DNA from 4 places in the Parafrankia sp. BMG5.11 genome. Region 1 is predicted to be linked to each of the others. Evidence: riboswitches for the same ligand, from Rfam matches in the RefSeq annotation. Region 1 holds a riboswitch; each other region holds the start of a gene.

Region 1 (4,022 bases):
GCGATGGTCATGCGGCGCATCGAGGAGGAGTCGGCCCGGATGAGCGAGCTGGTCGACGACCTGCTGCTGCTCGCCCGCCTCGACCACCAGCCCGACCTCGAGCGTGAACCCGTCGACCTGGCGGCCATGCTCCGTGACATCGCCGCCGACGCCCGCGCCGTCAGCCCGGGACGGACGATCGAGGTCGACGCCCCGCCGATCCTCGAGGTGACGGGGGACGGGGGACGCCTGCGCCAGGCCGTCGGGAACCTCGTCCGCAACGCGCTCGTCCACACCCCGCCCGAGGCGACGGTCTCCCTCACCGTCCGCGACGCCGACACGGACGCGGACGGCGACTCCGACGGCGGTGCGGCGGCCGGTGCGGTGGCCGGTGCGGTGGATGACGACCGGGAGGTCGTCATCTCGGTGATCGACCATGGACCCGGAGTCCCCGCTGACGCCGTCGACCACGTCTTCGAGCGGTTCTACCGCGCCGACTCCGGCCGCTCCCGCGACGCCGGCGGGACGGGGCTGGGCCTGTCCATTGTCGAGGCCGTCGCCGCCGCGCACGGCGGACGGGCCGAGCACCGGCCGACACCGGGCGGCGGCGCCACGTTCCGGCTCGTCCTGCCCCGCCCCGATCCCTCTTCGTCATGAGCTGGATCGGCTCCGTTCACCGCGACCCGCCAGGCTGATCTCGGCGCGGTCGGCCGGGATCCGTCCGGCGGGCGGGACTTGCCGTGCTGGTGAGGTCTCTCGGAGCTCGTGGAGGACGTGTGGTCACCTCGGCGGTCGTCATCACGGGAGCGGCATCCGGGATCGGGCGGGCGTGCGCGGAGCTGTTCGCCGCGCGGGGGTTCGGCGTGGTCGCCGTGGACGTCGACGAGGTCGGCCTGGCGGCGCTGACCCGAGCACAGTCGCGCGCCCCGCGGCCCGCCGTGGCCCCGGCGGATCCCCGGACCGCGGCGGATGCCGGTGCCGTGACGGGGGCGGACTCCCGGCCGGCGGGCGGGCCGGAGCCGCGGATCGTCCCGATGGTCGGGGACGTCTCGGTCGAGGAGACCGGGGCCGCCATGGCGGAGCTGGCGCTCGCGAGCTTCGGGCGGCTGGACGTCGCGGTGCTCAACGCCGGGATCGGCACGACGCTGCCGTGGGAGGCCCCGGGCGCGATCGACCGGCTGGACCGGATCCTCGCCGTCAACGTGCGGGGCGTCGCGATCGGGATCCGTTCGGTGGTCCCCGCGCTCCGGGCGGGCGGTGGCGGCTCAATCGTCGTGACCGCCTCCAGCGGCGGGTTGCAGAGCGAACCGGGGAACTGGGCGTACAACGCGTCCAAGGCGGCTGTGATCAACATGGTGCGGGCCGCGGCGCTCGACCACGCCGCCCAGAACATCCGGATCAACGCCGTCGCCCCCGGCCTGACCGAGACGGCGCTGACCGCGCGCCACCGCACCGACCCGGCGTCCACCGCGGCGGTGAGCCGCCGCATTCCGATGGGGCGCTGGGGGCAGCCGGGCGAGCTGGCCTCGGCCGTCTGGTTCCTGGCCTCCGCCGAGTCGTCCTACATCACCGGAACGACGCTGGTCGCCGACGGGGGCCTGACCGCGCACCACGGGGTCGTGCCTCTGCCGGCTCCGGAGGTTGCGCTGCCGACTCCGGAAATCTGACCCGGAACGGACGAAATTACGACTCGTCCGCATCAGGGGCCTGTCAACAGGTCTGGGTGGTGCCCGGACGAACGCCGGGACCATTTCCAACTTGATGCTCGCGCAACTTCTTCCCGGTTCACGGGTCGAATTCCTGCGCCGAGGTGAGCACGTCACCCACTCTCCGTGTCACCGCTCTCGGCCATCGTGGCGGGGCGGTCACGGTGATGGGACGGTCCGTTAAAGAGGAACGCGCCTGCGCGCGTGATACGCCGTCTACGGAGAATCTTCAAGGTTTCGATGGGCCATGTGGTGCTCGCCACAGAGCCTTGGCAATTGTTGGTCCGTTGTGTGTAACGTCTGCGCCGTGCTTTCGTTCAGGAAAGCGCGCACCGGGCGACACGCCGAATCCTGCCCCGCCCGGTGAACAACAAACCTCAGGGCGGGAGCGGGGGAACCAACCTTCGGGCGTCGATCACAGACGTCCTCGGGGTGAAGTCGCGTAGCGCGACCGGGTAAATCCCAGCCCGAACCCGACAGCTAACTTCGCAGGCGTGGGGAGGGGCATCACTTTGTCCGTTATGGCTTCGCGTGCTCGTAAGACCAGTCGTTCCATCCGCCGCGGCCGTGCGCTGCTTGTCGCACCGCTCCTCGCCGCCACGATCGGCGGCGGAATCGCGATGTCACAGCCCGCCAGCGCCGCGGGTCGGCCGGACGCACACCGCTTCCTGAGCGCGGTTGTGCCCTGCGAGTCCGGCGGTAACCCCCGCGTGGTCAACGAGATCGGCGCGGGCGGCCTGTTCCAGTTCCTGCCGAGCACCTGGCGCGGCGTCGGTGGTCAGGGTCTCCCGCAGAACGCAAGCGCCGCCGAGCAGTGGAAGCGCGCGCACATCCTGTACGCGCAGCAGGGAACCAGCCCGTGGTACGCCTCGAAGAGCTGCTGGGGCCCCAAGCTCTGACCCAGCCCCCAGCCCCCAGGCTCTGACGCGGCCCGTCGAATGAATCTGACGCGGCCGTCGAATGGAGCAGACAGGTGACGGACCAGCCTGGCTGAGCCCTGGCTGAGCGTGACAGATGGTCCGTGGAACGCGATCGGTGGCCCGGGTGTCAGTGTCGACACCCGGGCCACCGGCGTTTCGGTACCACCGGCCGCGTCGCACGAGCGCGAGGAAGCACGAGCGCGAGCGCGAGGAAAAGAGACCTGCCGTACGCTGAACAGTCGTCCGCCCGCGCACCTGCGGCCGAGTTGGCGGCGGCCGGAGAGGTGGGTTGTCGATGGCCGAGCCGACCAGCCGCCGCAGGTTCGCCGTTCTCGCGATCTGCTGCATGAGTCTGCTGATCGTGGGGCTGGACGGCACCATCGTGAACGTGGCCCTGCCCGCACTGCGCCGGGATCTGGGTGCGTCGCCCGCGGGCCTGCAATGGACGATCGACAGCTACACCCTCGTCCTGGCCAGCCTGCTCATGCTCGGTGGTTCCACCGGCGACCGGCTCGGCCGCCGCCGGATCTTCCAGACCGGACTGGCCCTGTTCACCGCAGGCTCGCTGCTGTGCAGCCTCGCGCCCGGGCTCGGCTGGCTGGTGGCCTTCCGAATGGTGCAGGCCGTCGGCGGCTCGATGCTGAACCCGGTTGCGATGTCCATCATCACCAACACGTTCACCGACCCGCGGGAACGGGCCCGCGCCATCGGTCTCTGGGGCGCGGTGATCGGGATCAGCATGGCACTCGGCCCGGTGCTCGGCGGCATCCTCGTCGAGACGGTGAGCTGGCGGGCGATCTTCTGGATCAACATCCCGATCGGGCTCGCCGCGCTGGTGCTCACGCACCGCTTCGTCCCCGAGTCCCGCGCGCCGAGCCCACGCCGCCTGGACCCCGTCGGACAGCTCCTTGTGATCGCCGTCCTCTCGACCCTCACCTACTCGATCATCGAGGCGCCCGCGGCCGGCTGGACGTCCACCGAAACGCTCGTCCTGTTCGCGGCGGCGGTCGCCGCGGCGGCGCTGCTGGTCGGCTACGAGTCGCGGCGCACCGAGCCGTTGCTGGACGTCCGCTTCTTCCGCAGCGCGCCCTTCTCCGGCGCGACGGCGATCGCGGTGTGCGCGTTCGGCGCCCTCGCCGGCTTCCTCTTTCTCAACACGATCTATCTGCAGGACGTCCGTGGCTACTCGGCGCTGCACGCCGGCCTGCTGACCCTGCCGATGGCGCTGGCCACCCTGGTGGTCGCGCCCCTGTCCGGCCGGGCGGTGGGCCGCTTCGGCCCGCGTCCGTCGCTGCTCGCCGCGGGTGTCACCCTGACCGCCGGCAGCGCGGCGATGACGGGCCTGTCCCCACAGACCTCCGTCACCACCCTGATGGTCGCCTACGTCCTCTTCGGGACGGGCTTCGGCCTGGTGAAC
Region 2 (4,022 bases), on a different contig from region 1:
AGCTGGCCGCCCGGCTGATCCGGATCTTTCCGGAACCGGTCGTCCCGCGCGGATCCCGACTGATCATGTCGGGTGGAATGATCCTGATGCTCCTCGCCCGTACCTGATCGCCCACTCCCGTACCCCCCGGGTGACCTGCTCCGAAACCGCGCATTCCACTCCCTGAGCGGGCGGCGAGCCCGAAGTGCGCCTACGGTCGGCCGGTCGGCAGATACGAGGCCCAAGGGGGCGGTCGCCATGCGTCGAGTCGTGTTCATCTCCGTACTGGCCGCCGCGGTCATCTTGAGCGGGGCGGCGTCTGCGGTGTCCGCCGCGCCGACCGCGGTGCAGTCACCCCCGGCCGCCACACCGGGCGCCGCGCGCAGCCCGGGTGCTGTGGCCAGCTCAGGTGCCGTGGCCAGCCCGTCAGGCCCTGGCAGCTCGGCCGTCGTGGCCGGTTCGTTGAGCCTGGCGGAGGCGTCGGGCCTTGTCCGCGGCCGTGGTTACACACCGATCACCACGGACGGCTACGAGCCCACCCACGATCTCAGCGTGATCGTCGGGCGGCTGTCCACCTCGGTGGACGGCCATCCGCAGCAGGCCTTCTTCTTCCACCGCGGCCGGTTCGTCGGGACGGACGCCGTCGCGAGCGCGGGCGTGCGGTGGGTGTGGTCGACCAGCGAGGTGGTGGCGCTGCAGTACGACCTGTACCGCCCGGCGGACCCGATGTGCTGCCCGAGCGCGGGCGCGGCGAGCGTGCGGTTCCGCTGGGACGGCACGTCGGTCGTGCCGCTCGACCCGATCCCGACCAGCAAGTGGACCGCCGCCGAGAGCCGCCGCTGACCAGCGACGCAGTGCCGGTGGGACCGCCGGCGGGTGGGACCGCCGCCGCGGCCGGGCCCGGGTCAGCCCCCGGGCCCGGCCGCGCTGGTCACGCCGGAGGTCAGTGGCCCTCGGCCGCCTCGACCAGCTCGGTGAGCACCCCGCCGAGGCCCTTCGGGTGCATGAACGCGATCCGGCTTCCGGATGTCCCGTGCACCGGCGTCTTGTTGACCAGGTCGAACCCGGTGACGGTGAGCGCCGCCAGCGCCGCGTCGATGTCCGCCACGCCGTAGGCGATGTGGTGGATGCCGGGGCCCTTCTTCGCCAGGAACTTCCCGACCGGGGTGTCCGGGCGCACCGGCTCGAGTAGCTGGACGTAGGAGCCGCCCGTGTCGCCGTGGTGCACCAGCAGCATCGCCTCGCGCACGCCCTGCGCCTCGTTCGTCTCCTGATGCGCGACCTTCAGGCCGAACGCCGCCTCGTAACGAGGGATGGCCTCCTCCAGCGAGGCCACGGCGATTCCGACATGGTCGATCCTGGTCAGCACAAAAATCGCTCCTGCCTCGTGGACGGGCGGCCCTGGTCGCGTCCTGCCTGGCGGGCCAGAACTCCGAGCCTGCCCGGATCCGGCCCGGCGGTCCACTGAAGCGGCAGGTCGGCCGTGTCGGGCGCGCCACCCCCGCCCGGCCACGGGCTTGGCCACGCCGCCCGGTCGCCGCCCCGTCGCGGCCCGGCACCGGCGTGCCCGGGCCGCGACGTGGACGGCTCGACGGCCGCGCGCCGCCCCTGGATCAGGCGAACAGCCTGTCGTGGGTGAGCGGGCCCACGACGCCGTCCGGGACGAGGCCGTTCTTCTTCTGGAAGTCGACGACCATGTGGTTGGTCTGCGGACCGAACCGGCCGTCGATGGTGATCGGGTAGCCGATGGCGGCGAGCCGCTTCTGCACCAGCGCCACGTCCCAGCGGACGCCCTCGACCCCGAGCCGCATGTAGCCCGAGCTGGCGGGCGCCGGTGCCGTCGCGGCCGGTGCGGCCGGCGTGACGGCCGAGATCGTCCGGGCGCCGGTGCCGCTGCCCACCGCGGCCGCCGCCGCGGCGCCGCGGGCCAGGTACTTCACGTGCATGCCGTTCTTGTAGGCGCTCCAGGCACCGATGCCCTGGCTGGCGCATACCTGCCGTGCGGCCCAGGCGTTGACGTTCGGGTCGTAGAGGTTGCGGCTACCGACCCAGCTCGAGTGCGCGCGCATGTTGATCTGCCAGAGGCCGCGGGAGTCCTCACCGACCGTCGCGTGGGCCGTTGTGTTGCCGCCCGACTCGGCCAGCGCCACCGCGACCCAGGTGCTCAGCGGAATCCCGCGGCAGGACGGCAGGCCCGCGTTCTGCGCCGCCTGCGCGATGGTGACGTCGGAGGCGGTGGCCGCGCTCGCCGGGCCCGCGGTGAACATCAGGCCCGCCGACGCGCCGATGACGCTCGCCGCGGTGACCACGGCGGCGCGGCCTCGCCCGGGTCCCCGTCCGGAGGTGTTCGGACGGCTGGACCTGCGGTGCTTTCCATGCGACATCTAAGAATCTCGTTTCTGCTATGAAGAACAGAGCTTCTGAATGTCCGGATGGGAAATTGATCCGTACACGGATCAAAAAGTTACGGCAACGATTCGCCCGGCGAGGGAAGCATGGCTCAGTGCGCCGGCGTTCTGTCGGCGTAAAAGTATTCCGGACCTGGTGGGTCTAGATTTCCTGCGTCAACCCCGGGATGCGGGCACTGTGCGGTCGCGGCGGCTGCCCGAGGGACGGGTGAAAGGCCCGCCTGGGTGATCCAGACATGCGTGCGTACACGACGATCCTTCCCGTACGCCTGCGAGGTTAGCTGTCGGGTTCGGGCCGGGAAGCCCGGTCGGCCTTTACCGCATCTGCGGCGCGGTCGACTTCACCCCGAGGACGGCCGCCCGTGCGCGGGTGGCCGTCCGGAGGAACGTGGTTCCCCCGCTTCTGCCCTGCTGATCGCTAGGAGGGGACGACGGGCCTAGGGCAGAACTCGGCGTACGGCCCGTCGCTTGCTGCGAGCCAGGACACCGTAACGAACTACTAAGGGTAATCGCAAGTACTAATTTTCTTGTACCGACGGCGCATCCTGGTCACGATGCGTACACAGAATCGAGATCGAGACACTCCGGGCAGTAACCGGCGACGCTGCGGCGCGGGCATCCGCCCGGACGTCGCCACACCCGGCGCGGACGGCGACCGGGGCTGCGGGGGAGCTGGGCCGGGCATGCCTCGGCCCGGGCGCCTTCGTGCGCGCCCGGGCCGAGGGTGAGGGGGAGTCAGCGGTGCCGTTGGGCCGGCCGGCTGGAGGTTCCCCGCTGGGTCGGTCAGACCCAGCCGGGCATCGGGTAGGCCGACATCAGGTCCCTGACCTCGCCCGCGATCCGCTCGATGGTCGCCTCGTCCGCGTCGCCGGCGGCCTTGACGGCCTCGTCGATCCAGGCGGCGAGGGTGGGCATCTGCTCCGGACGCAGCCCGCGGGTCGTGATCGCGGCGGTTCCCAGGCGCACCCCGGACGGGTCGAACGGCTTGCGCGGGTCGAACGGCACCGTGTTGTAGTTCAGCTCGATCCCGGCCCGGTCGAGTGCCTTCGCCGCCGGCTTCCCGGCGACTCCGCGACTCGTCAGGTCAATGAGGATGAGATGGTTGTCGGTGCCGCCGGTGATGAGATCGAAACCGCGTCCGGAAAGCGCCTCGGCGAGCGCCTTCGCATTCGCGACGACCCGGTGCGCGTACTCCCGGAAATCTGGTGTCGCGGCCTCCCGCAGGGCGACCGCGACGGCGGCGGTGGTGTGGTTGTGCGGGCCGCCCTGAAGGCCCGGGAAAACGGCCTTGTCGAGTGCCGTCGCGTGCGCGGCGTCCGACATGATCATGGCGCCGCGCGGGCCGCGCAGCGTCTTGTGCGTGGTCGTCGTGATGACCGGAGCGTGCCCGACCGGCGATGGGTGGGCGCCGCCGGCGATCAGCCCGGCGATGTGGGAGATGTCCGCGACGAGCACGGCGTCGATCTCGCGGGCGATCGCCGCGAACCCGGGAAAGTCGATGGTGCGGGGGATCGCCGTCCCGCCACAGAAGATCACCTTCGGCCGGTTCTCGAGGGCGAGGTCGCGGACCTCGTCCAGGTCGACCCGCCCGGTGTCCTGGCGGACCCCGTACCGGACCCCGCGGAACCAGCGGCC
Region 3 (4,022 bases), on a different contig from region 1:
CGCTCTCCAGACGGCGTCTGGTCCGAACTTCGACCGCATGTTCCTGGAGATGATGATCCGGCACCACGGGGGTGCGATTGCGATGGCACGCACCGAACAGCGGGACGGACAGTTCCCCGACGCCGTGGCCCTGGCCAGGACGATCGAGTCCACGCAGACCACAGAGGTCGAGACCATGAAGGGCCTGCTCGGTACCGGATAGCCGAGCAGGGCCCTGGGGCACCGGCCGCGCGCCGGTGTCCCAGGGCACCTCGGGTCCCAGGCGCGACACTCGGCACGACGAACGCGAACGTCGGTCGCGGCGAATGACCTGACGACGAGACAGCTGACGACCGGAACAGCGGAACGGCTGGGAGACCTCGAAGTCGAGGCCATGGACCAGGTGTGGGCCGCGAGCGGCCCTCGTGGCATGGCACCAGGCCGGTGCCGGAGACCGTCCTGCCGGAGATGGTGGCCTTAACGGCCCGTTTCGGACCTGCGAGCAAGGCGACGGGGCAAGACGATCCACCCGGACTACCCGACCGTTCATCGGACACCGCGGGCCGCAGCGGCTTTGGCGGCCCCGACAGACGTCCCGTCAATCCTTCCGACAGCCACCAGTCTCGATGATCAATGTCTTTCGGTGGTGGAGAGGTCAGCACCGAGAGATCCCCTCACCCCGGGCAACTATGTCTCGTAGTAGGTGCCGAGCCTCGCGAAGGGTGGGTGGTGTCCGGACGCAGTGCGCCGAATTGCTGTCCTGATCCTCGCTGCGCGGGCCCGGGGAGGCTTGGTTGGGTGGCGGTCTGACCGCGATCTGGTGATCGAAGGCACTCCAAAGGCGCGTCTACTCCGCTCGGCGAACCTAGATCTTGCTGGAGCGGCGTGGATGTCCGTCGAAGATCTTCTGAGATCTTCCGATTGCTACCTACTATGCTCTGTAGTTGGTAGTGTGTGCATCTGCTGCAGCATCGGACCGTACGCCGAATCCTGCCCCTGGTCCGGTGACCCCTCCGACTTGCATCTGGGGCAGGAGCGGGGGAACCACGTTCCTCCGGGCGTCGCCTCCTTCGATGCCCTTGGGGTGAAGCCGAATACGCACGGGGCGTTCGGCCGGGCTCCCAGCCCGAACCCGACAGCTCACCTCGCATCACCTCGCAGGCGTAGGGGAAGGATCACCATGGTGTCTGCGCAGAGTGCGCAGCTTGATGCAGAAAGACGCCGACAGGAGGGACGCGGTCGCCACCGGGCTCCGTCCGTCCCCACAGCGTCGAGCCGGGCCAGAGCGCGGGCCCGCGCTGTCGCAGCGGTGACCACTGGCACTGTCGTGGTCTCCGGTATGGCTCTCGCTGGATGTGCGCCGGAGCCCAGCTCGGACGGCGCGTTGGACGACAGCACGAACACCACGTCACTGACGCTCGCGACCCAGATCGGGTCCCGGGTGGCAGTCGACGGCCCCGTCCAGGGTGCCGCGGGAGAGGGCGCGTCGCGCACCGTCCTTGATGCCACGACGGACATCTCTGCACCGACTCTGTCGTCCAAGATCGACGTGGGTCTGCGCGTGACGAACCCCGACGTGACTGTCAACGCGGACGAGCCTGTCAATGTCGGCTTCTCGCTGTTCAACGAGGAGACCCACGCCCCGCTGGCGGACCAGCTCATCAAGGTACAGGTCAAGCTACCCACCGGCTGGGCGACCTTCCTGCACCTGACCACCGACGAGCGTGGCTTCGCCTCCTACACGGCCCGCGTCCTCATCACCACGAACGTCACGGTGATCTTCGATGGAACGGACGCCCTCCAGTCCGCCCGCTCGGAGAACGAGGCGACGCTGCGCGTACGCCCGGCCCCGCCGCCGGTATCTGTGCAGGGCACCAGCAATGCCGTGAACGTCGAGACTCCGGCGGTCGACGTCAGCATCCCGGCCAACACGCTCGGGGAGAAAGCCGTATACCTGGCGTCGCGGCAAGCCGGTAAGCCCTACGTCTACGGGGCGACCGGGCCGTACAGCTTCGACTGCTCCGGCCTGGTGCAGTACATCTACAAGCAGCTCGGCAAGACACTTCCCCGGACCACCGACCAGCAGTACGCGGCGACAACCAGGATCGCTCAGGGCTCCGAACAGCCAGGCGATCTCATCTTCTTCGGCCAGCCCGGCGCGATCTACCACATGGGGATCTACGCCGGTGGCGGGAAGATGTGGGTCGCGCCGAAGACCGGTGACGTGGTGAAGCTCCAGACCATCTGGGCGGACTCCTACTCGGTCGGTCGGGTGACCTGAGCCGGTTCCACTGGCCATCGTGGCCCGGGCGGCTTTCGGCGGCGAGGTGCCGGTGGTCGTTGCAACCGATCCCCTAGTAGGCCAGCCGGTCTGGTCTGACTCCCACGCCGCTGTGAAGGCCATGGTGCTGCAGGCGGTCGCAGCGAGACGATCAGACGCAGTGATATCCGAGCTCATTGAGGGCGGGAACCGTGGTCATAACGAGTGGCAGGAGGAGCAGCACGGCGACGATGAGGCTGCGAGCCACGACGGCGGGACGGGACAGGGGCGGCTCCGCGGTCAAGAGACGCAGTACCCGTTGCCGTACGCCGGTGTTCGCCATGCCCAGCACGGATGCTGGGGGAGCCGCGAGCCGTAGCACTGCTTCGGCGACGACGTGGGGAGCGCTGCGCCGGGCCGCGCTGTCGTCAGCGGTGAGTTCGACGAGTCGGCGTAGCTCCTCCTGTCCTGTCCCGAAGAGCGGCACGGCTGGGAAGGCTCCGGCCAGCACGGCTGCCGTCGTGAGGATGAGGTGGTGTCTGCCTGCGAGATGGGCGCGTTCATGCGCGATGACGGCGTCGAGTTCGGTGGGATGCAACGCTTGCAGCGCGCCTTCGGTGACGACGACGCCCCCGCTCCGGCCCGGTAGGCAGAACGCACTGCGATCAGCATGATCCAGTATGTAGATCCGAAGTGTGGGATGAAAGCGCCCGAGCAATCGGACGTCATGCCGATGACGGACGCGCGATCGACGGCCGGTGATGGTGACGGCGACGGCGACATGAAGGAGGCGGAGCGCCGCAGCGGTGCTCAGGACGACGCCGGCAACTCGTGGAGTCGTCCAGTGGATGGAGATCGTCAGGTTGTGGTTGGTCCAACCGCACCACTGGACAAGCAGAACCAGCGTGTCCCCGATCGCGTGCAGCGGTATGAACAGGAGCGTTGCGGCCAGTACCGCCACGGAGACCACGGAGATCATCGCGGCCAGCCACATGGCGACGGCGAGCCGCGGCGCACGGGACGTCCAGGAAGCAGCGCGGAGGGCGTAGGGCAGACCGTAGGCGACGAGGGCCGCGTACACCGCGAGAACACCAAAGATCATGATGGGGTGGGTTCCTCATCGTCGCGACCACGGCTGGAGGAGTGCCACTGCACCGCTTCGCGCAACGTCTCGTACTCCGCAGCATCCATGGCGTGCACGAAGTGGAGCAGCGTCAGGCCTCGGTCGTCCGCCCCGGAAAGCACGGATCTCATCAGCTGGGCGGTGTAGGCGCTGCGGCCCAATGCGGGCTGGTAGCGGTAGGAACGTCCGGCTCGTTCCCGGGTCAGCCACCCTTTGTGGAACAGCCGGTCCATGACGGTCATCACGGTCGTGTAGGCCAACGGGCGTGTTGGCGCGAGTAGTGCCCGGACATCACGGACAGCCACCGGCCCGCGTGCGGACCACACCCGGTCCATGATTTCGGCTTCCAGGTCGCCGAGTTGTTCCACAACTCCCCCTCGTACGGCACCCGACAAGCACCGCGTCCATCTCATCCCGCGCCTACGCGAGCGGTCCTGCTTGCCCCGGTCACCGCCTTCGGCTGCATCTGGACATCGCTGCGGCCGGTGACGTACGTCCATCCCCGCAGTCTTGCCCGTCGCCGGACGGACTGGCGTGGCTCGACCCCTTGTCGCCGATACCTACTATGGATCGTAGTTGCTGAGGTGAGTCTCATGGGGCGCAATCTACCCTAGCTTGGAGTGGAGGACGTCCCGAATGCGCGTGTGGGCCGACTTGCTC
Region 4 (4,022 bases), on a different contig from region 1:
TCTGGCCGACCACGCCGGGCTGACCGTCACTCACTCGGGTGAGGTACGAGTAGAGCGCGGCGATGCCCTGCGATTCCGGGCCGAACTTGCCGTCGACGGTCAGGACGAACCGGCGGTCGCGCATCTCTGCCTGCCATATGAAGGCGTCCGCGCGCACGTCGTCGCCCATACCGACGTTCAGCGCCTCGCCGCCGAACTGGCCGCCGACCTCAGCCCGAGCGCGCTCGAGCGTCATAGGCGGCTCGGCCGGCGTCAGGGCCTGGGCGATCACGTCGCCGCCGGCACCGGACGACGCCGGCGCCGGGCCGTTCCTCGTGAGGCCGAGCTTGCTGGTGCAGCCGGGCCATGGTGACCAGCCGCGGCTGTTGTACAGCTTGTACGCGGCCTCGTCCTGCATCGCGGGAGGAGCCTGGTCGGGTCGGCCGGGGTAGCCCAGGCCCGTCCAGGTGCGCTGGTCGAACTGGTAGGCACCGTAGAAGCCGTTGCCGGTGTTGATGGCGTAGTTGCCGCCCGACTCGCACTTGCGGAGCTTCGCGAAGTCGTCGGCAGTCGCCGCTCCCGCGGGAGCGGCGGTCACCGCGAGCCCGGTGCCGACCAGCGCCGTCACGGCGCCGGTGGTGCGCAGGACCCGAGTCGCGGTGGACGGTCCCTGGGTCGCTCGGTGCCTTCCGCCACGGCCATTGGAACGGGCGGGAACACGATCATGCGATCGCATCAGAGTCCTTCCCGTCGCCTACGGGGTGAGCTGTCGGGTTCGGGCTGGAAGTTGCCCGGTCGGCGCCGCTGGCCCGGAGCCCGTCCTCGCGGATCGGTGTGCTCCCGGCCGCACGTTTCGCCGGCTTAACCCCTAGGACGCCGGGGGGGCGTCCGGATGGTGGGTCCCCCGCTCCTGCCCGATGTTGTCCGTGCTCGTTCCGGCCATGGGGACGGGGGCAGGACTCGGCGTCCGTCCGCATGACCTCGCCCGGGGAGGCGAGTGGGCGGAACTGTAGCGAGATCTAGCTAGACGGCGCAAATTCGGGCGGCTAGTGGGGGATGCGAAAGGACCACATCGGAGCTACCCGAATGGGCTGATTGACGAGTGACGTAGCCGATTGTGACGAGACGCACTGATCCGGATGACGTTACCGCCAGGCCGCGGACGGCCGTCCGCCGGGGTGGGTCGGGCCGCGTGCCGTCGCGTCTGGACGGCTCCTCGAAAGTATTTTTGTCGTTCGTTTGTAGTTTTTTCCTAGATAATTACGTTTTGTATATCTAACATGACTATATGTAGGTTGATGGGGTTGTGGGCCCGGGGGCACGGGGCGCGGCGGAGGGAGGACCTGCACGGGCGACGGGATCGGGCTGGCCGTCCGCGGCGGGCGTGTCCCGGCCTGTGTGGGACACGCCCGCCCGCCGGGATCACCGGCGTGGACGGCTCCTCCTGCGGCCTGGGCCGGAGGAGATCATGCGGCGGGCTCGACCTAGCAGAGTCGGCGGCGGATCACGCGCCGCGGCGACTTGGCTGTCGGAGGGTTCGTCCGATCATCGGGTGGATCACGGATGAGAACACGGCCCCCGGCATCGGGACTTCGACGCCGGCTTGCCGCCTGAGTCCGTACCGCCTCCCGTGCCGCGCGGATCGTTGGGGCGATCCGCGCACCGGCCCCCGCCCGCACGGCGGGGTCTGCCCCGTGCGGGCGGGTCATACGGTCCTGGCGCCGGCGGGTCTTCGCCGCGGACGAACCGGGGCGACGCAGAGTGCCGAGCTCGTGCTGGTGGGGGAATCGCGGTTGCGACAGCACGTGGTCGGCCGCGGGCGGGATGTCCGGAGACACACCGGCTGGGCGGAGTTGGAACACGGATGATTCGCCGGCGCCCGGTTCGAGGGCCTGAGTCCATGGAGGGATGGCTCACCGCGACGGGCGCGGGTGGGATGCCTCGTCCGGGGGAAGGACGCCTTGCGAAGGGGGCTCGACCGGTGCGTGGGGGCCACCGCGACCGGACGGCGGCGTGGGGGCGGCCGTCAGGAGGGTGCGGTGGGTCGGTTCAGGCCAGCGGGGGAGCGGGCGCCGCGTGCGGCGGTGGCCGTCAGACGGCCCGGCTGGTGACCGAGTGCGCCGGTCGGCAGACGTCAGCCGAAGGTGGCCGCCCAGGTCTGCGGACCCAGGACGCCGTCCACCACGAGGCCGCGTGCGGCCTGGAAGTCACGCGCCGCGGCCGCGGACCGTGGTCCGTAGCTGCCGTCGACCGTGAGGGGGTAGCCGAGGGAGGTCATCTTGGCCTGCCAGGAGCGGACTTCGTCGCTGACCTGGTTGACCATCGACGCGGTGTATGTCCGCGTCAGGTTCGGGACGCCCGCGGCTGCGGGCTGGGCGACCAGCGAGGTGCGCTCGGCCGCTCTGGACGCCTGGACCCCGGCGCCTGATGACGACGCGCCGGGCAGGAGCTGCTCGGAGCCCATTCCGCTCCCGCAGACCGGCCACTGGCCGAACCCGGAACGGAGTGCGAGTTGCAGTGCCGCTGCGTCCTGCACGGCGGGCGGAGCCGTGTGTGGCAGCCCCGAGTAGCCGAGGCTGCGCCAGGTGCCTGGCGAGAACTGGTAAGCGCCATAGTAGCCGTTACCGGTGTTCGTCGTGTAGTTACCGCCGGACTCGCATTGCCGTAGACCTTCCCAGGTCGTGGCGGCGTTGGCCGGCTGGCTCAGGGCGAGTGTTCCGCCGACCGCCGCGGCGATGACGGGGACGGAGACGAGAGTGCGGGCCCGGCTGCGGGTACTGCTGCGGCGTTGTCGGCCACTGGTACGTGCGTCGGACATGCGTGAGTTTTCCTTCCCCACGCCTGCGAGGTGAGCTGTCGGGTTCGGGCAGGGAAAAAGCCCGGCCGCCAAGTCAGGAACTCCGGAAATCCTGTGCCTTCGGCAACGGAGGACAAGCTTCCTCCTCGTGCCGTCGGCGTTAGCGGCTTCACCCCAAGGTCCCCAGAATCGGCGACCGGGTATTGGTTCCCCCGCTCCTGCCATCGGGTTTCTGTTTCCAACGGATGGGGGCAGGGATTCGGCGTGCCACCCGTCGGGTGCCCGGCCTGTCTCCGGGCACGGCGAAGACCATAACCACGCCGTCAGGTCGAATGACAAGCACTGAATGCCTCGGGTGAAAAAGAGCACACCGTCCGGTGGCTGCTTGAGGTTTGATCACGGTGCTGGTATCGCGCGCGCATGCGCGCTCATTAACTTGGCGACCGCGTCGTGGAGGGTGGTTCGTACCGACAGATCACACTGGTGAAAGATCGTTACCATTGGGCGTGCTGTCGGCAATCAAGCCGAATATGCGAGAAGGCTACCCGCGGCCGGCCAGGCCGTCATCAAGCAGCTAGAAAATTCATATCGTCGTGCTGATACCAGCCCGCATGCCGTGATGTGTGAGAAACGCAACTGTAACTATGAGTTAACTTGTTGGGGTGTTTCTGTGACTGCTTGCGGGGTGGTGGCGTCCCTCGGGGTCGGGTCGGTACGTCCCATTCGTCCCTCGGATCGATCTTGGCTGAGGTGGGTCCGTGTGTGTCTCTCGCTCGTGATCGGGCGATCGCGTGGGCTGTCTGGTGCCTCTCTGCGTGCCCCGAAGTAGCCCCGTTCGGGCGGGAATCCGAGCTGTCCCGCGGGCCCACGGGCGGGGCGGCTCGCGGTTCGGCCACGGCGTGCGTCTCGGGGCGGGCCGGAAGAGGTATCACCGGGGCGCACGAACGGGTGCGCTCGGGTCACCGCGGCAGCAGCGTTCGGCGCGCGGCCGCATGTGTCGGCATGTGTCGGGTAGGACGCATCGGGGCCGCTGAGACACATAGGAGCCCACGCGAACGCTGCGTCCGGTGTGGACTCCGATGGGTCGTGCGCGTGGTCTCGGCAGGCTTTACCCGATCCGCAACCCATGAGGGGCCTGTGGTGGGCTGTGGGCTTCGGAGTGTCCTGGGTTGGTATGGGCGCCGATGTCGCGCCGACCGCCCGCACGATCTTCATGAGGCCTCGCCGGGCGGGTGACGCCTCGCGT

Evidence for each region. Region 1 has a riboswitch for cyclic di-AMP ahead of E0504_RS13330 (transglycosylase family protein). Riboswitches for the same ligand answer to the same signal wherever they lie in the genome.
Region 2: linked by a shared signal. The riboswitch ahead of E0504_RS35995 (peptidoglycan-binding protein) and the one ahead of E0504_RS13330 (transglycosylase family protein) in region 1 are both predicted to bind cyclic di-AMP.
Region 3: linked by a shared signal. The riboswitch ahead of E0504_RS36180 (C40 family peptidase) and the one ahead of E0504_RS13330 (transglycosylase family protein) in region 1 are both predicted to bind cyclic di-AMP.
Region 4: linked by a shared signal. The riboswitch ahead of E0504_RS04140 (transglycosylase family protein) and the one ahead of E0504_RS13330 (transglycosylase family protein) in region 1 are both predicted to bind cyclic di-AMP.

Annotation. Positions count from the first base shown of each region.
Region 1 covers NZ_SJXI01000017.1:22,967-26,988, forward strand. The annotation lists gene E0504_RS13320 (cell wall metabolism sensor histidine kinase WalK) at 1-636, shown strand, start outside; gene E0504_RS13325 (SDR family NAD(P)-dependent oxidoreductase) at 756-1,646, shown strand; cyclic di-AMP (ydaO/yuaA leader) riboswitch at 2,018-2,194, shown strand; gene E0504_RS13330 (transglycosylase family protein) at 2,207-2,584, shown strand; gene E0504_RS13335 (MFS transporter) at 2,901-4,022, shown strand, end outside.
Region 2 covers NZ_SJXI01000062.1:118,751-122,772, forward strand. The annotation lists gene E0504_RS35980 (DUF5134 domain-containing protein) at 1-107, shown strand, start outside; gene E0504_RS35985 (LppP/LprE family lipoprotein) at 238-822, shown strand; gene mce (methylmalonyl-CoA epimerase) at 923-1,348, opposite strand; gene E0504_RS35995 (peptidoglycan-binding protein) at 1,593-2,363, opposite strand; cyclic di-AMP (ydaO/yuaA leader) riboswitch at 2,639-2,852, opposite strand; gene glyA (serine hydroxymethyltransferase) at 3,171-4,022, opposite strand, start outside.
Region 3 covers NZ_SJXI01000063.1:676-4,697, reverse strand. The annotation lists gene E0504_RS36185 (DUF305 domain-containing protein) at 1-202, shown strand, start outside; cyclic di-AMP (ydaO/yuaA leader) riboswitch at 1,002-1,129, shown strand; gene E0504_RS36180 (C40 family peptidase) at 1,364-2,260, shown strand; gene E0504_RS36175 (M56 family metallopeptidase) at 2,412-3,341, opposite strand; gene E0504_RS36170 (BlaI/MecI/CopY family transcriptional regulator) at 3,338-3,730, opposite strand.
Region 4 covers NZ_SJXI01000003.1:165,072-169,093, reverse strand. The annotation lists gene E0504_RS04145 (transglycosylase family protein) at 1-715, opposite strand, end outside; gene E0504_RS04140 (transglycosylase family protein) at 2,114-2,797, opposite strand; cyclic di-AMP (ydaO/yuaA leader) riboswitch at 2,804-3,051, opposite strand.